3 regions of the Cupriavidus sp. 01T418 genome follow, and region 3 is predicted to be linked to each of the others. Evidence: predicted binding sites of a transcription regulator. Region 3 holds the regulator's gene; each other region holds the start of a gene.
The links. Region 3 encodes FNR, which switches genes on or off when oxygen is low (the NO sensors DNR and NnrR bind a similar motif). Its sites were predicted from a motif close to TTGATNNNNATCAA; they were not measured.
Positions count from the first base shown of each region.

Region 1 (7,952 bases), on a different contig from region 3:
GTGAGATGGTTTTTCAGCGCCCCGTCCGTCAACACCTTGCAGCGCAGGATAGCGTAGAGGGCCACATTGAGCAGCAGGCCGGACAGCACGGCGGAAACGGGGGTCGGCCCCTCCGCATGCGCGTCCGGCAGCCAGTTGTGCACCGGCACCAGGCCGACCTTGGTGCCATAGCCGATGAACAGGAAAGCGAATGCCAGGGTGATGATATTCGGGTCCAGCCGGCCCTTGACCGCATCGAGATTGGTCCACAGCAGCGCGCCGCCCTCGGGGCCAATGACCTGCTCGGCCGCCATGTAGAGCAGCACCGTGCCAAAGAGCGCTTGGGCGATACCCACGCCGCACAGGATGAAGTACTTCCAGGCCGCCTCGAGGCTGGCTGCGGTCCGGTAGACGCTGACCAACAGTACCGTGGTCAGCGTGGCGGCCTCCATCGCGACCCACACGATGCCCATGTTGTTGGTCGTCAACGCCAGCAGCATCGTAAAGGTGAATAGCTGGTACATGCTGTGGTACAGGCGCAGCCGCGGCGGCGTCATCTTGCCGTGGTCGCGCTCCACGCGCATGTAAGGCCGCGAGAAGATCGACGTGGTCAGGCCCACGAACGCGGTCAGCGTGACGAGAAACACGTTCAAGGCGTCTATGTAGAACGCACGGTCCCACACGAGCGTGGGACCGTCGTCGATGATCCGACCGGTGAGCCAGCAGGCCGCGATGAAGGTGCCCAGGCTGAACGCGACGTTGACGTCACGCGCATGATCGCGATGACCGACCAGCGCCAGCACCAGCCCGCCGGCGAGCGGAGTTGCAAGCAGGAAGGCTAGCGCAATCAACTCAGTCCTCCTTCAGCTTCTCGAGGTGGCGGATGTCCAGGCTGTCGAACTGCTCGCGGATCTGGAACATGAACACGCCCAGGATCAGCACGCCGATCAGCACATCCAGCGCAATGCCAAGTTCAACTACCATCGGCATGCCGTAGGTCGCCGAGGTAGCGGCGAAGAACAAGCCATTCTCCATTGCCAGGAAGCCGATGACCTGCGGTATTGCCTTCGAGCGGGTAATCATCATCAGGAACGACAGCAGTACGCAGGCCAGTGCGATGCCGAGCGTGCCGCTGGCCAGCTTCACCGACAGCCGCGAGATCGGCATGGCCAGGTTGAACGCGAAGATCACCACCAGGATGCCGATCAGCATGATGGTCGGGATATTGATCAGCGTCTCCACGTCCCAACGGATATCAAGCCGGTCGATGACGCGGTGCAGGAGATAGGGAATCAGCAGCACCTTGAGCACGAAAGTCACGCCAGCCGACAGGTACAGGTCCGGCTGCCGGGTCACATAGCCAACCACGGCTGTCGCCAATGCCAGGGTGGCGCCCTGCAGCGTGAACAGGTGGATTAGCGATAGGACGCGGCGCTGTGAGATCATCCCGAAGGCGAGGATGAGCAGGACCGCACCAAGCAGGTTGACGAACTGGGTCAGCAAGGTGCTCATGTCAGCGGGCAAGCAGCAAATGCACCAGCATGCCGATCACCGCCAGCAAGAAGGCGGTGGCCAGGAACTCGGGGACGCGGAAGATGCGCATCTTGGCACTCACTGTCTCCAGCGTGGCAAGCAGGATGCCGCCCACGGTGAGTTTGAACAGCAGCGCCGGCAGCGCCAGCAGCATGGACAACGGCGCCTGGGCCTCTGCGATGCCCCAGGGGAAGAACAACGCCAGTCCGATACAGGAGTAGGCGAACAGCTTCAGGCTTGACGCCCACTCGATGAGTGCCAGGTGGCGGCCCGAGTACTCCAGGAGGAGTGCCTCATGAATCATCGTCAGCTCCAGATGCGTGGCGGGGTTATCGACCGGTACTCGGGCGTTCTCCGCCAGCGAGACCATGGTGAAGGCAACGCCGGAAAAGGCCAGTCCGGGGTAGATCGCGAGGTCACGATGGGCGAGTGTCTCGACAATGGTGGTGAGCGATGTCGACTTGGAGACTAGCGAGGCCGAGAACAGCACCATCAGCAATGCGGGTTCGGCAAGAAACCCGATCAGCATCTCGCGCCGCGCCCCCAGGGTGCCGAAGGCCGTGCCGATGTCCATCGCGGCCAGCGAAATGAAAACCCGCGCCAGCGCGAACAGGCCGACCAGCGCGATCGCGTCGGCCGCAGGCGCCAGCGGAAGGTCGGTCGACAACGTAGGGATGATCGCGCATGCCAGTGCCATGCAGCCGAACACCACGTAGGGCGTGGCGCGGAACAGCGGCGACGCGTTGTCGGCCACCACCGATTCCTTGTTGAACAGTTTGTGCAGCGTGCGATACGGCTGCCAGCAGCTGGGCGCGGATTTGTTCTGCAACCAGGCACGCCATTGATTGACCCAGCCCGTTAGTAGCGGCGCCAGGGCGATCGAAATCACGATTTCGAGCGACTGCGACAGCAAGCCGGAGACCGTCATGGAAACCTCATCGCATCACTGCCAGCAGCGTGGCAATCAGTGTCAGGAAGCTATACAGCAGATACACCGAGATGCGCCCCTGCTGCATCAGGCCGGCCAGTCGCGCCAGGTATGAAGCCAATTCGACCGTGGGTAGGTACAGCCAGCGCCAGAAGCGGTCCTCGATGGTCACGCGGTAGCGCGGCTGTTCGTCGAATGGTGTCGGCAGGTCGCGCTGCATCAGAAAGAAGGGTTCGAAGATCTGACGTATCGGCTGGCCGAAGCCCTCGGCGGTATCCTGCATGCGCGCGGTGCCCCAGGGAAACCCGCAGGCCCATGGCGGGCCGCGGCGAAGCCTGCCGTGGTACAGCCAGCGCACGAACAGGTAGGCTAGCGCGAAGCTACCCAGGATGCCGAGTAGGAAGATCACCGGCCCGTAACTGGCCTGCCCCAGGCTGGTCGGCGCCAGTAGCCAGCCGCTGGCAGCCGCTCGGGCGCCCAGGCCGGTGGCGACCAGTTGCTTCGTCACCGGGTCGATCAACTGGATGAACTGCGTCGGCAGCAGGCCAAGCGCCACGCAACCGAGCGCTAGCCACACCATGCCTGCACGCTCCCAGGGACCGGCGTCATGCGCGTGGGCGAGCTTACTCTCGCGCGGCTGGCCGAGGAAGATCACACCGAAGAACTTGACCATCGTGTAGCCGGCCAGCGCCGCCACCAGCGCGATCAGCGCGGCGACCACCGGGATCAGCATGGTCAGAAGCGGAACCGGCAGGCCTGGCGTGAACAAGAAGCTCTGCAGCAGCAGCCACTCCGACACGAAACCGCCGAGCGGAGGCAGGCCGGCGCTGGCCAGCACCCCCAGTAGCGTGAGCCAGCCAACCCAGGGCATGTACCGAATCAGTCCGCCCAATTTGCCGAGATTTCGCTCGGAGGTGGCATGCAGCACGCTGCCCGTGCCGAGGAAGAGCAGGCTCTTGAAGAAGGCGTGGCTCGCGACGTGATAGAGCGTCGCGGTCAGGGCCAGTGCCGCCATCGGCTTCATGTCATAGGCCGAGAAGATCAGGGTCAGGCCCGTGGCGACGAACAGCAGGCCCATATTCTCGATCGACGAGTAGGCCAGCAAGCGTTTCATGTCGGTCTGCACCGCGGCGAAGACGACGCCGAACAGCGCGGTAGCCAGACCGACGGCCAGAAGCAGCGCGCCCCACCACCACAGACGCATGCACAGCAGGTCGAAGGACATGCGCAACAGCCCGTAGATCGCTGTATTGAGCATGACACCGCTCATCATCGCGGAGACCGGCGAGGGCGCGGCCGGGTGTGCCTCCGGCAGCCAGACATGCAAGGGCAGGACGCCGGCCTTGGCGCCGAAGCCGAACACGGCAAGCAGGAAGCCGACCGAGGCCCAGAAGGGCGTCAGCGCCTGGTCACGCATGTTCGCGAAGGTGTAGTCACCGGTGTTGGCCTGCAGCACACCGAAGCAGAGCAGAATCGCGATCGCGCCGATACGCGCCATCGTGATGTAGAGGTAGCCGGCACTGCGCACCTCCGGAATGCGGTGGTTTGCGGACACAAGGAAAAATGACGACAGCGCCATGGTCTCCCACATCACCATGAACGAGTAGGCATCGTCGGCCAGGATGACACCGGCCATGCTGGCCAGGAACAAGTGATATTCCAGGCATAGCAAGCCCGGCGGTGTGCCCTCGCCCTTGCGAAAATATCCGGCTGCGAATATAGAGATGCCCGCCGCCGCACCACCGGTCACCATTAAGAAATAGGCGGAGAGGCTGTCGAGCCGGATGTGGAAGGGCAGCGCTGGCAGTCCAATGGCGAGTACGGCGACCTCGGGCGTGCCAAGCACAGCGGCAAGTGCCAGACCGAAAAGCGCTAGCCCAAGCAATCCGCCGAGCGGGAAAAGAACGCGAGACACCAAGGTCAGCCGCTGCAGCGCGGCAACGCCTGCGGCCCCGACGAACAACCAAGCCCCCACAACAACAAGCACCCAGTCGATATGGAGCCATTGTGCGACGGGGGGCACGCTGCTCATGGCCTAGGCCTTGCGACGTGTGGCGCGCCGTCTGGTGGGGGGAGGCGCTTCAGGCTGCGCCGGCGCCTGGGCTTGCGGCGGTGTTCCGTCGTCAGCAGGCTCGGTGCCCACGTGCGACCCGCTGGGCACGTACTGGACCCCATGTTGAGCGAGGTATTCGCGGATGAGCTGACGCATCACCTGCGAGGCCGTCAGATCCTGTTGTGCGCAAAGGCGCTCGAAAGCGGCCTTCTTATTGGGATCGATGAGCAGCGTCAGCCGAGCAGTCTTGATCTCCATGGAGCCTCAACATGCTAATACGATGGTCAGATGCGTCACATCATACATGAACGCCGTGCGGCCCAAAAGTGCCTGGCACTGCTGCCGCTCCCGCCGATGAAGCGGCGATAAAGGCCGCTATTTGCCAGCGACAACCTAGCATACGGGATGATGATTGCATATGCTACAAAACATAATGTAATGCAGTAGCAGTGTAATCGCCATGTTAATTTTATTAACATATTCCGTACCAGAATGACCTTGTGCGCAGGCGCGCCCTAGCTGGTCTTTGGGGCTCTGGTGAATAGAGAAGACCAGCGAAGTCCGGCCCGCTTGCGGTGCACCTCAAGCCGGTGTCCCGGAAAGCTGCGCAGCCCTGATCCACATCAATACCGGCGGTGCCAGGGCATACAAACAGCGCAACAGGTGACATGCAAGGCACTGATGGTGGAGGATAAAGCACAGTCGCTTGTCGACGTCGCCAGCGCGATCGAGCAGGTGGCGGAACAAACAGGCGCAGAATTGCTGGTGCTGGGTACGCATGGACGTCGCGGTGTGCGGCGCCTGCTGATGGGTAGCGTAGCGGAAACACTGGTCCGGCAATGCCACCAGCCGGTACTTCTGGTGCAGGCGCCCTTGCCCGTTCTGGACCAGGTGGTGGAGGGCAGTGTCGTAGCAATATAGGCCCTGGGGCAGCGCCACGTAGATTTCGATCTCGTACAGGCCATGCGGCGAGGGTGCTGTTCACCCGTCGTCGCCGCGGTTGATCCCGTCGGCCACCCACACCAAGTCGCCGAGATGCCGATTGCTTAACGCTTCCTCGCCAAACGACCGGGTACCCTTGCGATGCCAAAGCGCGCCCATCAGGGGCAGGCCACCGATCATCTCGGGTGCGGGCAGGTCAATGCGCTTGCCAGCCTTGCCGCTTGCGGGTCGGAGCAGCAATCCGGCGATCGGCTGGTACTGAAGCCGCTTTACTTCATTCTGTTTTCACCTCGTCATGGCGCACGGGATCTCCGAGCCGGTTGCTCCGGCCTCGCCAATTCGCACCACATGGCCCCATTCATCGCTGCCCAGTGGTTCTTGCGCGCGCCGCTGCCACACACCAGCACCTGCAGGTCCGCGTCCGATGGGTCGCCACCCTGGCGTGCGGCTAGCGACGCGAACCGCAGCCGCTGTTCGCGTGCCAGGAAGGTCGCGTCGGCGATCATCGGGAAGCCGGCGGCACTGCCAAGCCGGCAGATCGCCAGTAGCCGCCCGTAGACGCAGGCGGAATGTTCTGCCGTGTAAAGATCGCGGTGCGCGGCGTGGCTGCGTGAAAGACGTTTGCGCTCCACGTCGGCGCGCACGCGCACCATGGCTGCGCCCAGCGCCAGTTGCTGGGTAATGGTGCTCTTGCCGCTGCCTGAAAGGCCATGTTGGCAATCGCACCCGGACGCCGCGTCAGGGCGTCGCTGGCCAGCGCAATCAAATCGTTACAGCGCATCCGCGTCGTCGCCATTTCCGCCGCAATGCTCGTTCCCGCCACGCTGCGCTGGTGCTCCCGCTCAAGCAGTAGGCGGCGCGCACCACGCGCGCAGGACCGTGTAGAACGGCAACAAGGCCAGGCCGGCATAATCGCCGCTGCACTCGAGGTAGGAATTGATCAGGCGATAGGCAAGATCTTGCCTGCCGGCATGCGGCTGGTCCATGAAGAGAAAGGCGGCATCGCTGATCGTGTCGATCCAGCGCAGCCCGGCATCGAATTCAAGGCAGTCGCACGGCGTGGCGTTGATTGCGATGAAAAAGATCATGGCGTCGATCCTTTCCGGCGTAATGGCCGCCGGAGCCAATCGCTGTGGTGCCATCTATTGACCTATATCAGTCCCTACCTGGATACGCAGGACTAGTATTAATCGCACAGATCCCCTTAGCGCTGTTGATGGAGCGCGCCATGACCGACCCACTCGCCGTATGGCATGCCGAGCACGTTAATTTTGCTCGACTACTCGACCTCTTGGAAGAACAGGTAGCTGCTTTCCACCGAGGGGAGCGTCCGAATTACGACCTGATGAGCACGATCCTCTACTACATGCGGAATTTTGGCGATCGCGTTCACCATCCCCGCGAGGATGTTGCGTATGCACGGCTTGTTGAGCGAGATCCCGGCATGCAATTGGTGGTTAACCGCCTTCTGCAAGAGCATCGCGTGATTGCCACGGCCGGCGAAGAGCTCTTGAACCGGCTTAATGAGGCCGAGGGAGATATTATGGTCCCGCGAGCGACCCTTGAGGCGGCCGCCGCCACTTACCTTGTGTATTATCGCAGCCACATTTCGGCTGAGGAGCGAGACGTACTGCCTCGCGCTGCGCAGCAGCTGACAAAAGATGACTGGGCGGAAGTTGCCGCAACCGTTCCAGCTAGCCCCGATCCGCTCTTTGGGGACAATGTACAAGAGCGCTTCGAGGGACTACGCACGCAGATCGCGCATGAGGCGCGAGTGTCCAGACAGGATCAGACGTATTGATATGCAGCATCTCTACCGACGCCGCTATCCGGACTGTTTCCGAGCGCGAGATTAGCGTTCTGACTGCCTTCGACGGCAACCATGACCCTGCCGTAAATCACGCTCCCCCTACTTCAGGAGGCAATCAATGCGTAGGATCCAAAGTGGAATGGAGCACCGCTCTTCTCACTCTTCAATGATGTATGTGGCTCGTATGATGGGATTGTGGTTGGAGCAATGGCGCAGATTCGCCGGTCACACTCACTTCGATTGGAGATAGGCGGCAACGGCTTGTGCCTGCTCGGTGCTGAGTTGATGCGCCACGACACTCATAACCGGCGCATTGCCGTGCGAGCCATTCTTGAACACCTCGATCTGGCGTAGCAGATAGGATTGATGCTGCCCCGCCAGCCGCGGGAATGCGCCCGCGCCCTGGGCCCGCACTATGCAACCGCCAGTGGCCATGCCGCTGCTAGCCAAAATGATCTTCGGGCTGCAGTCGTGGCTCAGCCAGACGGATTGCTCCACGCTTAGCACCGGCGTCGCCAGCGCCCAAGGGTCAGTGCGACAGCAAGACTCGTAGGTCATCGATGCCACCAGCGTGCGCGACAAGAGCAGTTCACCGATGGTCAGGTCGGCGCCGCCCGGCCCATGCTCGACCTCCACCGCCACGCCGTGGCTCTTTAGCGTAAGCGGCTGACGAACCCATCTTGCGGGTCTCGTTGTGCCGACAGATA
Region 1 covers NZ_JBFTQG010000010.1:16,400-24,351, forward strand. Annotated here, with positions in the region: gene AC1DQ3_RS13145 (hydrogenase 4 subunit F) at 1-830, opposite strand, end outside; gene AC1DQ3_RS13150 (formate hydrogenlyase) at 832-1,491, opposite strand; gene AC1DQ3_RS13155 (respiratory chain complex I subunit 1 family protein) at 1,493-2,440, opposite strand; gene hyfB (hydrogenase 4 subunit B) at 2,448-4,472, opposite strand; gene AC1DQ3_RS13165 (ribbon-helix-helix protein, CopG family) at 4,476-4,751, opposite strand; gene AC1DQ3_RS13170 (universal stress protein) at 5,157-5,414, shown strand; gene AC1DQ3_RS13175 (hypothetical protein) at 5,475-5,675, opposite strand; gene AC1DQ3_RS13180 (AAA family ATPase) at 5,729-6,088, opposite strand; gene AC1DQ3_RS13185 (hypothetical protein) at 6,146-6,619, shown strand; gene AC1DQ3_RS13190 (hemerythrin domain-containing protein) at 6,664-7,236, shown strand; partial or broken gene AC1DQ3_RS13195 (c-type cytochrome) at 7,477-7,653, opposite strand.
Region 1: AC1DQ3_RS13170 (universal stress protein) is a predicted target of FNR. The motif match lies at 5,107-5,120, and genes of this name have one in related genera.

Region 2 (7,952 bases), on a different contig from region 3:
GCACGGCGAGCGAGAGCACCGCGTAGATGGGGTGCTCGAGCTTTCTGGGCGGCACGCGCGGCGGCAACGGACGCCGCAGCCGCCACAGGTCCGGCATCAGCAGCGGCAGCAGCGGGACGATGATGAGCAGGGCGACGACACCGCCCAGGCTCACGCGGTGGAGGTACTCGCCAAAGGTCATGCCGATCGAGCTGCCGACGAGAAATGTCGCCGGGTCGCCCACGAGCGTCAGCAGGCCGGCGGAGTTGCTGACGATGGCGGTCAGCACCAGCGGTCCGACAAAGTCCACTTCCAGGGCGCCGGCAACCCGGATGATGATGGGGGCGAGCAGGATGACCGTGGTCGCGTTCGGCAGGAAGGCGCACAGGGGCGCAACGATCGCGATCAGCAGCAACAGGTACCGCCTGCCGCTTCCCCCCGTGGCGCTCAGGTACAGGTCGCCGAGGCGGTCGAAAAGACCGGTGGTGGACAGGATGCGCGCCACCACCATGCCGCCGAACAGCAGACTGATGGGGCCGGCGGCGGTGCGGGTGGCGCCCAGCAGATCCTGCTCGTCGAGGATCCCCAGCGAGATCAGCACGCATACGCCGATCAGCGCGGCCACCGCCATATCCAGCAGGTTGAAGGCGATGGCCAGGATCACGGCCCCGAACACGCCGAGGACGATATAGATCTGCAGTTCGCTCATGCGGTGACCTCCGCGGTCCGTCGCTTCGTTGGCACCTGTCGCAACGAATACGGCGGCTATCGCACCGGCGGCGCGTACATCAGGCCGCCCTGCGTCCAGAGCCGGTTGAGGCCGCGATCGAAATTCAGCGGGCTTTGCGGGCCGAGATTGCGCTCGAACATCTCGCCGTAGTTGCCCACGCTCTGCACTGCGCGCGTGGCCCAGCCGGGCTCGACGCCGAGCGACTTGCTGGCGTCTTCACCGGCTTCGAATGCGTGGGCCAGCGCCGGATCGCGCAAGCGTTCGCGCGCGTTGGCCTGCGTGATCCCGGCTTCTTCCGCGGCAATCAGCGAGAACAGGACCCACCGGACCAGCGTCAGCCAGGGCTGGTCGTCGTTGCGCACGACTGGCCCGAGCGGCTCCTTCGATATCCGCTCGGGCAGGATGACATAGGCTTGCGATCCATTGCGGACCCGCAGGCGCGCGGCTGCAAGGTGCGAGGCGTCCGCGGTATAGGCGCCGCAGCGTCCCGCGAAAAAGGCGTCGGCCACTTCGGTGGCGGAGTCTATGGCGAGCGGAATCACGCTTAACCGCTTGGCCGCGAAATAGGCCGCCAGATGGACTTCGCTTGACGTTCCCTTCTCGACGCAGACGGTGGCCCCGTCGAGTCCCGCGACTGCCTGCGCAGCGCTCTGCTTCGGCACCATGAACGCCTGGCCATCATAGAAGATCGTGCCCGCGAACTGCACGCCCAGCGTGCTCTCGCGCACCAGGGTCCACGTGGTGTTGCGGCTGATCAAGTCCACCACGCCCGTGCGCAGTGCTGGAAACCTTGCGGAAGCCTTCAGCGGAACGAAGGTGACCTTGTCCGCCCGCCCCAGGGCGGCTGCCGCTACGGCGCGGCAGAAATCGACGTCGATCCCGGACCAGCGGCCGGCGGCGTCCTTCGCCGAGAACCCGGCAATCCCCTCGCTGACGCCGCAGCGCAGCGTGCCGCGCGACCTGGCCTGCGCCAGCGTATCGCCATCCGCGGCATGGGCCGGCAGCGCGGTGGCCGTGAGCAACGGCAATGTACCCAGCAACAACCCTTTGACGATGCGCCGAAGGTGGATCATGCATGCCCCCAAGCCCGACCCGGCATCGAATCGCCGCTGCCGACAAATTCACTCTGGCAGCGATTCCCGATTGCGTCAATTGGCCTTTCGTCGTACATCCATGAGCGCATCGCCTCGTGTTCGGGTCTGGCTACTGCGCATGCGCATCGTGGTGTTCCTCCACCGGTGCCGGCGCATCGGGGGGCCTCATGCTCATACCGGTGCCGCCGCTCGATGTCGTCCTGCGCTGGCTCGTGAGGATGCCGTTTTCGTCGAACTCGAACACGACGGTGGCCGATCGCGTGTCGGCGCCACCGAAGAACGGACCGATGAACGGGATGAAGCTCTCGGGACGCGGCCTGGAGGTGACGAACGAATAGATCAGGATGGTCGATCCGTTGCTCAGCGACGTTTGAGCGGTTGGCGATCCGAGTTCGCCGACGACCTCTTCAAGGGTGGCCTTGCCCTGCCTGAAGCTGGATAGCTGCTCCGGCTTGACATCGACGCCTGCGGATATGCAGGCGGCCAGCGCGCAGCAGAGCACCATCAGTACGTGAACACGCTTCATGTCGTCACCGCCAGGATGCCAGGCCCTGCGCCAGGGTTCGCCGAACGCACGTGCGGTCGGCGCCCGTGCGCGCAAGCTTGGTATGCCTACCATTGTAGTTCGCGGATTGCGGGGGGCGGCACAAGTCCGGGACGAGGGCCGCGCGGTGCCGGGGCGGGGGCAGTCATGCAGCCCGGCGGCGCGCGCCGTATTTTTCGCCTAGAGTTTGAAGGTGTTTCACTGTGCGCCACACACGTTTCCCGAACGTCGTGGCGCACAGGGTTGCCGTATCGCAGCACCATGATTGCCATCGGATCGAGGAGTTCGCCATGCCGTTTTCCGGTCGTCCCGTGTTCGCGCCCAACCGTGCGGATTGCACTGCCGGGCAGCCTGGAACGATTGACCGGCGCCGCCGCTTGCTAACTGGTAGCGCCGGCTTTGCCTTGCTGGCGATGGCGCTCGGGATGTCGCCCGCGCGCTTGCGCGCGCAGGGCAGGCGGGACGCCGGCCCGATGCCGATTGGCGTGATCGGTGCGGGCCGCATCGGCGGGACGATCGGCGGCCTGTGGGTGCAGGCGGGACACCCTGTCCTGTTCTCCTCGCGCCATCCTGAAGAGATCAAGCCCCTCGTCGACAAGCTCGGCCGGCTCGCCCGCGCCGGCACGGTGGCTGACGCACTGGCCTTTTCCAAGGTGATTTTTCTGGCCGTCCCGTACAAGGCCTTGCCCGATCTCGCCGCGGAATATCGCCAGTCCTTTGCCGGCAAGATCGTCGTGGATGCGACCAATGCCGTGCCCGCGCGCGATGGCGCCATCGCCGAGGAGGCAATCCGCAAGGGCATCGGCATTACCACGGCAAAGTACCTGCGCGGCGCGCACATTGTCCGGGCTTTCAATTTCATGGGCGCGGCCGACTTCGCGAGCATGCATCACCGGGCCAAGGGGCTGATTGCCGTGCCGATCGCCGCGGACGATCCTGCCGCGCTGCGCGTCGGCGAGCAACTGGTGCGCGATGCCGGCTTTGAACCGGTGGTGATCGGGCGGCTGGCCACGGCCGACAGTTTTGCCCCGGGCGGCCCACTGTTCCACCAGATCGGTTCGGCAGACGCCATGCGCGCGCGCATGGCGGAGGTCAGTGGCAAGGCAGGCGCGGCGCCGAAATAAGATCGGCGCCTGCTGCTGCACCCGGCGGCCACGCCCCCGATCCGATTCGCGCCAGGGCGAGGCGCCGCGCTCAGGCCGGCACCGGCGCGTTGGCGCTGGTCTGCCGGCCGCGGAAGTCGGTCCAGCATAGCGCCTTGAAGTCATACAGCTTGCAGCGGCGCGCGGTGTCGAAATACCAGCGCCAGGTGAAGTCCTGGATGATGATGCGGCCCGGCAGCGCATGTTCGAGCAGGGCCTGCGCGCGCTTGAGGCGATACAGCGGCACGCTCATGTCCACGTGATGGGCGGTGTGCTCCATGATGTGATGCAGTGCCGCGCCGATGCCATAGCGCAAGCGCAGGTGCACGGTGGTGGAGACGAAAGGCTGGGCGCGCGCCCACATGGTCTTGGATTCGTACCAGGCCACGCTGGTGTGGGTGTGGTGCAGATAGAGCACGAAGCCCACGGTGAGATTCCATACCAGGAAAGGCACGACGAAGCCCAGTCCCGCCAGCAGCGCGACCGACTGGCCGCTGGCCAGCGCCAGCCAGGCCAGCGCGCCGATCCAGGTGGCGCCGAAGATGGCCACCAGCGTGCAGTCCCACATGAAGACGGCCCGGCGCGTCGGCATCTGGCGGCGGCTGGGAAAGAACATCTTGAACCACCAGATTTCGACCAGGTAGTACAGGCCCGCGCCAAAGCCGGTGCGGTACAGGCGCTCCAGCGCACGGCGCCAGCGCGGCAGCGCCTGGAATTCCTCCAGCGAGTAGGGCGCCCAGACGAAATCGAAGCCCTTGAGGTTGGAGTAGCCGTGGTGGACCACGTTATGGCCGACTTCCCACAGGCTGTAGGGCGTCAGCGATGGCAGGAAGGTCAGCCGCCCCAGCCATTTGTTCAGGCCGCGCCGGGGCGTCAGGCTCTGGTGGCAGGCGTCGTGGCCGATGATGAACAGGCGCGCGATGGTCAGGCCGGCCAGCACGCCGGCGGCCAGCTTGGCGAGCCAGTGGGAGAGCATCACCACCCCGGCCAGCGCGGACAGGAACAGCGCGGTGTCCAGCGCGAACAGCGCCAGCGCGCGCGGGGTGCTGCGCTGGCCCAGCGGGATCAGCCAGCCGCGGATGATCTTGCGCGATGGCAGGGGCGCTTCAGGGGAAACGGGCTCCGGAAAGGGAGTCGGGGCTTGCTGCGTGGCAATCATGCAAAAACCTTCAGTTGTCGAACGCGGGGGCGGGCGCTCGGGTGCGCCCGGGACTGGCGATGCTCGGCCACAGGCCGGCCACAGGCCGGCCAACGATGCGACAGCTTAGAAGGATTGCGTGACAGGGGTGTTGATCCGGGTCAAGCCGGCAGGGCCGGACCCGGTGTTGCGTGGCGAAAAGTGATGATTAATGCGCGACGGAAGCCGCCACGCTCGCCGCTTCGCCCATCACATAGACTTCGCCGATCACGCGGTCGTCGCCCAGCATGGCGAAGGCGAACAGTTGCTCTTCCAGCGATGCCGAACGCTCGCTGCGGCGGGCGATCAGCGGCGTGGCCTGCGGATCGAGCACGATGAAGTCGGCCTCGCAGCCCGGCGTGAAGCTGCCCACGCGTTCGCTCCAGCCCAGCGCGTCGGCGGCGGCGCGGGTGGCCAGGTAGAACATGCGCAGCGCGGTGAGGTGGTAGCCGCCCATGCGCGCCACCTTGTGCGCGGCATTCATGGTGCGCAGCATCGAGAACGAGGTGCCGCCGCCCACGTCGGTGGCCAGCGTCACGTTGAGGCGATGGGCGTCGGACTGGTGGAAGTCATAGAAACCGCTGCCCAGGAACAGGTTGGAGGTGGGACAGTGCGCCACCGCCGCGCCGCTGTCGGCCAGGCGCTTGCGATCGTCCTGGTCGAGGTAGATGGCGTGGCCATAGAGCGCGCCCGGGCGCAGCAGGCCATAGTGATCGTAGATATCGAGATAGCTGCGCGCCTGCGGGAACAACTCGGCCACCCACTTCACTTCATCGCGGTTTTCCGCCACGTGGGTCTGGATAAAGGCGTCGGGGTAGGCCTTGGCCAGTTCGCCGCAGGCGGCCAGTTGCGCCTCGCTGGAAGTGGGCGCGAAGCGCGGCGTGATGGCGTACGACAGGCGGTTCCTGCCGTGCCAGCGCGCGATCAGGTCGGCCGAGTCGCGCGCGCCGGACTCGGCGGTGTCGCGCAGGAATTCGGGGCAGTTGCGGTCCATCAGCACCTTGCCGGTGACCAGGCGCAGGTTGCGGCGGTCCGCTTCGGCGAACAGCGCGTCGGCCGAGGCCGTGTGCACGGTGCTCCAGGCCACCGCGCTGGTGGTGCCGTTGCGCAGCAGTTCGTCGGCGAAGAAGCCCGCCACCGCCGCCGCGTACTCCGGCTCGGCAAAGCGGCGCTCCTCGGGGAAGGTATAGGTCTCCAGCCAGTGCAGCAGGCCGGGCGAGGGCGAGGCAATGATGTCGGTCTGCGGGTAATGCACGTGCGTGTCGATAAAGCCCGGCACGATCAGCTTGCCGCAGCGGTCGATCACTTCGGCGCCGGCCGGGATCTGCGCGGCCAGCGCGGTGTAGTCGCCCACCGCTGCGACATGCCCGGCGGTGACGATCAGCACCCCGTCTTCCCAATACTGATACGCGTCTTCATGGAACTGCGGATCGCGCAGGAAGTGCAGCACGCGGCCACGGATGGCGCGGGTGATGGACGGTTTGGGGGGCGTGGTCGTCATAGCGATGTCTCGTCATGCGCCGGCGCACGCGTGGTGCACCGGCTTCTTGGTGTGAGCCGCGCTCAGGCCGTGGAGGCCGTCGCGGGCAAGGGGGATTGCCAGAAGTGGTCGACTTCGGCGAGGAAGGCCGTCTTTTGCGAGGCGGGCAGGAACGATGCCTCGAAACTATTGCGCGCCAGCTTGTGGCCATCGTCCGCGGTCAGCGGCATGGCTTCGAAGGTGGCTTCCCAGTTGGCGTTCATATAGCCGCCGAAATAGGCGGGGTCGTCCGAGTGCAGCGTCACTGCCACGCCGGCATCGAGCAGGCGCTTGAGCGAGTGGTCGCGCAGGTCGGGATAGACCTTGAGTTTCTGGTTCGATAGTGGGCACACGGTCAGCGCCACGCGTTCGCGGGCCAGCCGTTCGACCAGTGCCGGGTCGTCGATGGCGCGCACGCCGTGGTCGATGCGCTCCACCTTGAGGATGTCCAGCGCATCGGTGACGTACTGCGCGGGGCCTTCCTCGCCAGCGTGCGCCACCAGGTGCAGCCCCAGTTCGCGGGCGCGGGCAAAGACGCGGGCGAACTTCTCCGGCGGGTTGCCCTGCTCGGAGGAATCCAGCCCCACGCCGACGAAGCGGTCGCGGTAGGGCAGCGCCGCTTCCAGCGTGGCGAAGGCGTCCTCCTCGGACAGGTGGCGCAGGAAGCAGAGGATCAGGCTGCTGGAGAAATCGAACTGCGTGCGGGCCTGGGCCAGGGCGTCGGAGATCCCGTCGATCACCACGCCGATGGGCACGCCGCGCGCGGTGTGGGTCTGGGGATCGAAGAAGATCTCGGCGTGGCGCACGTTGTCGGCGACGGCGCGCTGCACATAGGCCATCGTCATGTCGAAGAAATCGTCCTCGGTCAGCAGCACGCTGGCACCGGCGTAGTAGATGTCCAGGAAGGATTGCAGGTCGGTGAAGGCGTAGGCGTCACGCAGGGCTTCCACGCTGGCATACGGCAGCTTGACCTTGTTGTGCTGGGCGAGCCGGAAGATCAGCTCGGGCTCCAGCGTGCCTTCGATATGGACGTGCAGTTCGGCCTTGGGCGTCAGGCGGATACGGTCGGCGAGCGCGGCATCGAGCGTCATGGGGTTCCTTTTGCGGTCGTGGTTTGCGTCGTGTTCGCCGCTTGGCCGCCGCGGTTCGCGCTCAGCGCGCCCAGATGGGCGAGGCGCTGGTCGCGAACCTGCAGCAGTTGGGCGACGATGGCAACCGCAATCATAGCCGGAGCCTTGTCCGTGATGCCGGAGATACCCATCGGGCACGTCATTTCCGCGAAGCGGGCAGGGTCAATCCCATGCTCCGCCATGCGATGCTCGAAGCGCGCGCGCTTGGTCTTGGAACCGATCAGGCCGAAATAGGCAAAGTCATCGCGCCGCAGGATCCGCTCGCAAAGCGCCTGGTCCAGGGCGTGGCTGTGCGTCATCACCAGGAAGTAGCTGCCGGGGGCAGCATGGTCGACCACGGCTTCGGGGGTGTCGGTGGCTTCCGGGGTGACGTTGCCGGGCAGGCCGGGCGGGAACAAGGTGTCGCGCTCGTCCACCCAGTGCACGTGGCACGGCAGGTTGGCCAGCACCTTGACCAGCGCATGGCCGACATGGCCGGCGCCGAACAGCACCACCTGCAGTTCATCGGGGACCATGGTGTCGGTCCAGGAACCATCCTGTTGCAAGACCACCGTGGGCGTGACCGCCTGTGTGGCGGCGTGCCGCACCGGACCAGTCGCCGGCACGGTGCGCGTGAGCGCGCGTCCGCTGGCAAAGG
Region 2 covers NZ_JBFTQG010000002.1:148,099-156,050, forward strand. Annotated here, with positions in the region: gene AC1DQ3_RS02745 (ArsB/NhaD family transporter) at 1-688, opposite strand, end outside; gene AC1DQ3_RS02750 (amino acid ABC transporter substrate-binding protein) at 745-1,782, opposite strand; gene AC1DQ3_RS02755 (hypothetical protein) at 1,913-2,329, opposite strand; gene AC1DQ3_RS02760 (NADPH-dependent F420 reductase) at 2,638-3,471, shown strand; gene AC1DQ3_RS02765 (fatty acid desaturase) at 3,542-4,648, opposite strand; gene guaD (guanine deaminase) at 4,836-6,167, opposite strand; gene AC1DQ3_RS02775 (adenosine deaminase) at 6,230-7,276, opposite strand; gene xdhC (xanthine dehydrogenase accessory protein XdhC) at 7,273-7,952, opposite strand, start outside.
Region 2: AC1DQ3_RS02765 (fatty acid desaturase) is a predicted target of FNR. The motif match lies at 4,779-4,792, and genes of this name have one in related genera.

Region 3 (7,952 bases):
CTATGTGGTGACCTATGACGCGGGTCGCGGCGAGCCGCGCGGCAGCCGCTCGCGCAAGGCCGATCACAAGGCTTCAGGGCTTGGCGATTGCGTGAACTGCAGCATCTGCGTGCAGGTCTGCCCCACCGGCATCGATATCCGCGATGGCCTGCAGTACGACTGCATCGGTTGCGGCGCCTGCATCGACGCCTGCAACCAGGTCATGGACAAGATGGCGTATCCGCGCGGGCTGATCCGCTACACCTCGGAGAACGCCATGCGCAGCGCGTTGCCCGAGCCGGAGGCGCGCAAGCGCCTGGTTCGTCCGCGCACGATGGTGTACTCCGTGATCTGGCTGGCCCTGGTTGCCGGCTTCATGGTGTCACTGGCGATGCGCACGCCGCTCAAGGTAGACATCATTCGCGACCGCGGCGCGCTGGGCAGGGAAGTGGAGGGGCGCTGGATCGAGAACGTCTATCGCGTGCAACTGATCAATACGAGCGAAGCGCCGATGCATGTGGCCATCCGCGCGGACAGCGACGACCTGAAGGGCCTGGCCGTGGAATACGACCACGCTGCCGGCAATCTCGCGCCCACGTCCAACCGCCTGATCCCCGTTCGCGTGCGCGTGCCGATCGAAGCCGCCGGCCAGGGTAACCACAAGATCCAGGTGACGGTGACCGCGGCAGGCGATGGCGGCGCAAGCGGTGCGCGGATCAGCCAGGGCACCAGCTTTATCGTCCCGCGCAACCTTTGAATCCAGAAAACTACAGGAGGCCTGATGATGCAGCAAAGCAATCCCTGGTGGAAGGAGCCCTGGCCCTGGCTGCTGATAAGCGGGCCCTTGCTGGCGATGGTAGCCTGCGGGGTCACGATCTGGCTGGCCGTGACACACCCGGACCAGCCCATCGTCGATGGCGTGTCGCGCCATGGACTGGTGGTCGAGAAGGCAGGCACCACGGCACGGCAAGCTGCGCCGGCCACGGCGCAGGTGAAGTGACCATGAGACTGCGCTGGCTGATGTGGGTGCTATGGCCCGGCTTCCTGGTTGCCGGGCTGACGACGGCCCTGGTATTTTCCATGGTCGATCCCGGTGACCTGCGCTTTTTCGGGCAACCGGTCGAGGCGTCGCGCGAGGCGGCCTACACCGTGGGCTTCCTGGTCGCGTGGGCGCTCTGTTCGCTGTCGAGTGGATTGACCTTGTACACCATGCCCACGCGGCTGGCGCAGACCGACGAACTGGAGTGAGGGCGATGCGCGGCTGCCAAAGCCGCGGGAGCCGGATGGCTCTGCGCGGCAGGCCGATGTTTGCCGGCCTAGCAGGACTTGTTGACGATCTGCTTGATGCCCGTCATGTCGACCAGCTTGACGTGGCGCTGGCGGATCTGGATCAGCCCGGCTTCCGCAAATCGGGAGAACAGGCGGCTGACGGTCTCGAGCTTGAGCCCGAGGTAGCTGCCGATTTRCTCGCGGCTCATGCGCAGCACGAACTCGGAGGCCGAATAGCCGCGCGCGGAAAGCCGCTCCGACAGGTTGAGCAGGAAGGCGGCAAGGCGCTCCTCGGCGCGCATCGAGCCCAGCGTGATCAGCATCACCTGGTCCTGCGAGATTTCCTTGCTCATCAGCCGCATGAACTGATGCTGCAGCGAGGGGAGCACATTGGACAGCGACTGGAGCTCGCCGAAGCGCACCACGCAGACTTCGGTATCCTCGAGTGCGGTGGCGTCCGATGCGTGCTGCATCTCGCCGAGGCCGTCGAGCCCGACGACTTCGCCGGGGAGGTGGAAGCCCGTGATCTGCGAGCGGCCATCCTCCATCGTCAGGTGGGTCTTGAGCGTGCCGAAGCGAATCGCATAGACGGCGCTAAGCGGATCGCCGAGGCGGTACAGGGTCTCGCCCTTGCGTACGCGCACGCGCTCCTGCACCAGCGAATCCATTTTTTCGAGGTCCTGCTGCGACATGCCGACGGGCAGGCAGAGCTGTCCCAGCGAGCAAGTGGAGCAGCGGGGCGACATCTCGGTAATGGGAATGGATGTTGGCAATTGGGGCCTGTCGGTTTAGCGCAATCAATCAAGCGCGGAGTAGCAGGCGCTGGGCTTCATATTGATAGCGCCTCCTGGAGGCCCGGGGGCGCGTTGGACGCATTTTACCGCGCCAGGTGATGTGGTTGGGAGGGGAAGTTGACCATAGGCGTACTTTTCAGCGTATTTACCCTGGCTTTGCTGGGCGGCGCGCATTGCGCGGCCATGTGCGGCGGGATTGCGCTTGCCGCCGAGCAGGGTGGTGTTGCAAGCGTGCCTGCCACCGTGCTGCGCCGGCCAGGCCATTGGCTGCTCGAGCTGCTGGTCATGCATGCCGGGCGGTTGAGCATGTATGCGCTGTTGGGGGCCTTGCTGGGCGCCTTGGGCGCAGGCGCCTGGAAGGCCCAGTACCTGCCGCTGCAACGCTGGATGTTCGGGGTCGGCAGCGTCATGCTGGTGTTGTCGGGTTTAAGGATGCTGCGCGGGCGCGTCGTGGCGGCTGCCTGGCTGGAGCGGCTGGCCGCCCGTGGCGCCGGCTGCTTGCTCCGCGGTTTTTCCGCCGCTGTCGCGCGCCTTGTACCCATGAGCTTGCCGCAGGGCCGGCTGCCGCGGCGCTACGGCATGGGACTGGCCTGGGGGCTGGTGCCATGCGGCATGGTCTATGGCGCCCTGGCGATGGCGCTGCTGGCCGGGAATGCACCTTCCGGGGCGCTGGTGATGGCCGTGTTCGGCCTGGGCACCTTGCCGAATCTATTGCTTATCTCGGGCCTGTCAGGCTACCTCAGGCAGTTGTCGCGCCGTCCGGCGGTACGTACGGGCGCCGGTCTCGCGGTGGCAGCTCTCGGCGTCGTCGGAGTGGCGCGTGCGTTGCTTTTGCCGGAGACGCTGGCCGCGCACGGCTTCTGCCTGGTCTTCTGATACGCCGCTTCATGGCGTATCGCGCACTTGGTCAGGTGACTGCCTGCGTGAATCGGTTGCAGGTTTGCCAGGGAATGCCATACAATCGCAAGAACAGCGATATCGCGCAGCGTATTTCATCGTGGCATCGTCAGGTAGCATTCGCACTCAGGGATGCATGCCAGAACACCCGGGTACGTACTACCGCCAGGGACCGTTCCCCATCCGCCGTCCAGTTCAAAAGATTATTTGGTTCAAAAGACCAGCCACGGCAGGGCGGGTGAAACAGGCCAGGCAGGCCCGATATCCGTATTTTCTTGCACCTGGAGCGACGGACGTCGCACCGGACAGGTCCGCCACATCAGGGGGAAGGCGCGACGCAAGGGCTCTGTCGACCGGCAGGTAAAGCCGGTGGCCGGGCGATCTCCCGCCGGACAGGTCCGGCACCCGATGCAAAAAAGAAAGCGCACGACTGCATGCATCAAGCATTGCAATTGGCTGCGCGGTCAGATGGCGGTGGCAATTCCAACCGCTGAACCCAATCTCCAGTGCGTCCGGGCTTGTCCGGGGCGCAGGTGCAAAGACAGGCTGCACGCAATCACATGAATACCCAAGAGGCGAAGATCGTCCTCGAGACCGCGCTGATCTGTGCGCAGGAACCCTTGCGCGTCCATGACCTGCGCCGGCTTTTTGCCGACGATGTTGGTGCCGATAGCATCCGGGTGCTGCTCGAAGAACTGCGCCGCGACTGGGAACAGCGCGGCGTGGAACTCGTGGCGCTGGCCAGTGGCTGGCGCTTCCAGAGCCGCCCGGTCATGCGCGAATACCTGGACCGGCTGAATCCTGAAAAGCCGCCGAAGTATTCCCGCGCGGTGATGGAGACGCTGGCGATCATCGCTTATCGGCAGCCGGTCACGCGCGGCGACATCGAGGAAATCCGCGGTGTCGCGGTGGGCACCGAAGTCGTGAAGAAGCTCGAGGACCGCAGCTGGATCGAGGTGATCGGTCACCGCGACGTGCCGGGCCGGCCAGCGCTGTATGCCACCACCAAGAATTTTCTTGATGATCTTGGCCTGCGCACGCTGGACGAACTGCCGCCGCTCGAAGATGTCCAGGCGCAGACGCAAGCCGCGTTGCTGAACCAGGAGCCCATCGATTTCGAGGCGCTGGGTACCGTGCCGGCCGGAAGCGACGAAGAAGCGTTCGCGGAGGCAGGCAGCCAGGCAATCGGGACCGGCATCGAGGCTCTCGATGCAGGTGACGTGCGCGAAGTAACCCGGCCGGCGGCGTCCGTCCCCGATGTCCTTGAGGCTGGCGCTGCGCAAGGCATCGCCGGTCTGGTGGATGCGTTTGAAAAGAAAGAGGCTCTGGTGCAAGCGCGAGCCGCGCCTGGGCCCGAGGCCGAAGTGCCGGCGACGCCGGAGCCAGGGATCGAGCCGGAGTCCGCCGAGCCCCTGGGGGCACGGCTTGACGACTCAGCCGTGGAGCAAGCCGTCGGTGACGGCGAAACCAATGAGCAAGCGGAAGCACCCGCCAACGGTTACCACGAGCAAGTGGCCTCCGGCGAGCAGGAGTCCGAAGTCCCGGGGGCGTCCAAGACGAATCCGGCGCACCCCAGCGAGCACGACGAGCGCGTGTCCAACTGAACACCATGCAACATCCGAATGTGAATACCTTGTCCGATTCTGTTGATCAAGACGTCCGCCAGGCGGATAAGCCGGCCGGCGATGCCGGCAACGGCGCCGAAGGCGGCGCCGGCACCGAGGGCGCGCCGCGCCGCAAGGGCCTGCGCCGTGGCTTGCGCAATCTGGTGGCGACGCGCCGCCAGGCCGCGCACGACCGCGACGGCGAGCGTGCCGCGGATGGCGAGGCCACTGCCGCCGCGGGCGGTCCGGATGCGGGCGCCGCGGCGGACGCGCAAGCCGGGCGTGGCGACGGCGTGAGGAAGGGACGTACGCGCGGCAAGCGCAAGCCCGCCGAAGGCGAATCAGTGCAAGCTGGCGAGCAGCAGGGCGAACGCCCTGCGCCGCGAGGCGGCCGCCGCCATGTCAGCGCCGATGCAGGCGAAGGCGTGAGCGAAGCCGGCGGCGAAGCAGCTGGCGAGCGCCAGCGCGACGGAGCCCGCGGCAATCCCAATGGCGCGCGCAAGCGCAGGCCGCAGCAAGGCCAGCAACAGGGCCAGCAGCAGGGCGCGGCCAGGCGCGGCGGTGCCGACGGGCAGCAGGGCGGCCCGCGCCAGGCGGGCAAGGGAAACAAAGGCAGGGGCGGTGCGCAGCGCCCGGCCCCGGGTGTGCCCGAAAAGGCACCCGCGGCCGTGGCCGCGGGCGGCGAGGACCTGTTCCGCTTCGTCATCTCCGGCCAGTACGACCAGGAAGATGCCAGCGGCGGCGCGCATGCCAAGGTCAAGCCGGTGCGGGAACTCTCGGCGGATGACGATGCGCCCAAGCTGCACAAGGTGCTGGCCGAGGGTGGCCTGGGCTCGCGCCGCGAGATGGAAGAGCTGATCCTGCAGGGACGCGTCTCGGTCAACGGCCTGCCGGCCCATATTGGCCAGCGCATCCTGCCGGCCGACCAGGTTCGCGTCAACGGCAAGCTGATTCACCGCCGGGTGTCGACCAAGCCGCCGCGCGTGCTGCTGTACCACAAGCCGGCGGGCGAGATCGTCAGCCAGTCGGATCCCGAAGGCCGTCCGACCGTGTTCGACAGCCTGCCGCGCATCAAGGCAGGGAAGTGGGTGGCCGTGGGCCGCCTGGACTTCAACACCGAAGGGCTGCTGATCTTTACCTCCTCGGGCGATATCGCCAACAAATTCATGCATCCGCGCTACGGCGTGGAGCGCGAGTATGCGGTGCGCACGCTGGGCGAGCTGGCCGAGGCCGATCGCCAGCGCTTGCTGCATGGCATCAAGCTCGATGACGGTGAAGCCAATTTCCTGCGCATCGCCGACGGCGGTGGCGAGGGCATCAACCACTGGTACCACGTGGCGCTGACCGAAGGCCGCAACCGCGAAGTACGCCGCATGTTCGAGGCCGTAGGCCTGACCGTGTCGCGCCTGATTCGTACCCGGTACGGCCAGTTCCTGCTGCCCCGCGGCCTCAAGCGTGGCCGCTGGCAGGAACTCGCGGCGGATGACGTGCGCGCGCTGATGGCATCCATCGGCCTGAAGGCGCCCGGCAAGGGCGATAGCATGCCCAAGGGCGGCAGCAAGGTAGGCGGCCGCCAGCAGCGTACCGAGGCGGCGATTGCCGGCATGCCGATGCCGACCGGCATGGATGGCCTGCCGCGCGTCAACAGGAATAACGGTCCGCGCGGCAGTGGCGCCGGCCGTGGTCAGCCCGATCCGATGCAGACCTCGATGGGTTATATCGGCGGCCCGACCTTGCTGACTTCGCACACCACCAAGTTTGGTGGTGGCGCGGCGGGTTCGCCGCGTGGTCCCGGTGGTCCGGGGCGTGGCGGTGGCCGGGGCGGCCGAGGCACGAATGGACCCATGGGCCCGATGGGGGGTATGGGCGGTATGGGTGGCATGGGCGGTGGCCAAGGCCGTTCCCAGCGTCGCGGCGGCGGCGAAGTCAACGGGAATGTGATGCCGCAAGCCGGCAAGCCCGGTGGCAATCGCCGTCCTCGCGGCGGTGGCCGTGACGGCAACCGCTGAAGCGATGGCGGCAGGGTGTGCCGGACGGGCCATACAGGGAGAAGAGCGGCGCAAGCCGCGTCCTTGGCAAGGCAAGTCCCCGCGCCTTTGCCTTTTGCACCGCGACAGCGTATAATCCAAGTCTATTCAAAAGTCATCCTGTAAAAGGATGGGCGAATGATGGGCATTGCGCCCATTTTTTTTTGCTTCGCCCGTTTCGTGTGCTTGCCGTGTTTCACGGCGCGCCGGTCGGGATGGCTGGCAGGCAAGCAGGCTGCAAGCCGCCAACAAAGGCGGCCGTGCCGGTGGGCTGGGTCTGCCACGGTATTGATGGCCATTATTCGGGAATACAGTGCATCTGGCAGATTTGATCGAAACCACCCTTAACGGCATGGGGTACGAGCTGGTTGAGCTCGAGCGCGCTCCGGGCGGACTCATGCGCGTCTACATCGATCAGCCTGAAACCGGCATCGTCATCGAGGACTGCGAGAAGGTAAGCCGCCAGCTTACCCACGTGCTGACCGTCGAGAATATCGACTACGAGCGCCTCGAAGTGTCCTCGCCGGGGCTGGACCGGCCGCTGAAGAAACTGGCTGACTTCGTCCGCTTCGCGGGCCAGGAAGCCAGGGTCACGTTGCGCCTTCCGGTCAATGGCCAGAAGAACTTCGTTGGCATCCTGCAAGTGCCTGCCGGGGAACCGGGGGAAGAGCAGATTGGCCTCGAGTTCGAAGGCCAGAACGGCACGGCACTGCTGGAATTCACCATATCCGATGTCGATCGCGCACGCCTGGTGCCGGTGATCGACTTCAAAGGAAATCAGAAAAAAGGGAACAAGCAATGAGCCGCGAAGTTCTGTTGCTCGTCGATGCGCTTGCGCGTGAGAAGAACGTCGACAAGGATGTGGTATTCGGTGCGCTGGAAGCGGCACTCGCTTCGGCAACCAAGAAGCGTTTCGAGGAAGACGTGGATATCCGCGTTGCCATCGATCGCGAGTCCGGTGAGCACGAGACGTTCCGTCGCTGGCTTGTGGTCCCCGATGAACAGGGCCTGCAGGAGCCGGACAAGCAGATCCTCATGTTCGAGGCACGCGAGCAGAATCCGGACATCCAGCTGGATGAGTGCATTGAAGAGCAGATCGAGTCGGTCGAGTTCGGCCGTATCGGTGCGCAAGCCGCCAAGCAGGTGATTCTGCAGAAGATCCGCGACGCCGAGCGCGAGCAGATCCTCAACGATTACCTGGATCGCGGCGAGAAGGTCATGACCGGTACGGTCAAGCGCGCCGACAAGAAGGGCCTGATCGTCGAGTCCGGCCGCGTGGAAGCGCTGCTGGCCCGCGACCAGATCATTCCAAAGGAAAACCTGCGCACCGGCGACCGTGTGCGCGCCTATATTCTGAATGTGGATCGCACCGCGCGCGGCCC
Region 3 covers NZ_JBFTQG010000022.1:49,363-57,314, reverse strand. Annotated here, with positions in the region: gene ccoG (cytochrome c oxidase accessory protein CcoG) at 1-736, shown strand, start outside; gene AC1DQ3_RS21035 (FixH family protein) at 761-979, shown strand; gene AC1DQ3_RS21030 (hypothetical protein) at 982-1,227, shown strand; gene fnr (fumarate/nitrate reduction transcriptional regulator Fnr) at 1,296-2,021, opposite strand; gene AC1DQ3_RS21020 (sulfite exporter TauE/SafE family protein) at 2,160-2,918, shown strand; gene scpB (SMC-Scp complex subunit ScpB) at 3,500-4,543, shown strand; gene rluB (23S rRNA pseudouridine(2605) synthase RluB) at 4,549-6,552, shown strand; gene rimP (ribosome maturation factor RimP) at 6,884-7,372, shown strand; gene nusA (transcription termination factor NusA) at 7,369-7,952, shown strand, end outside.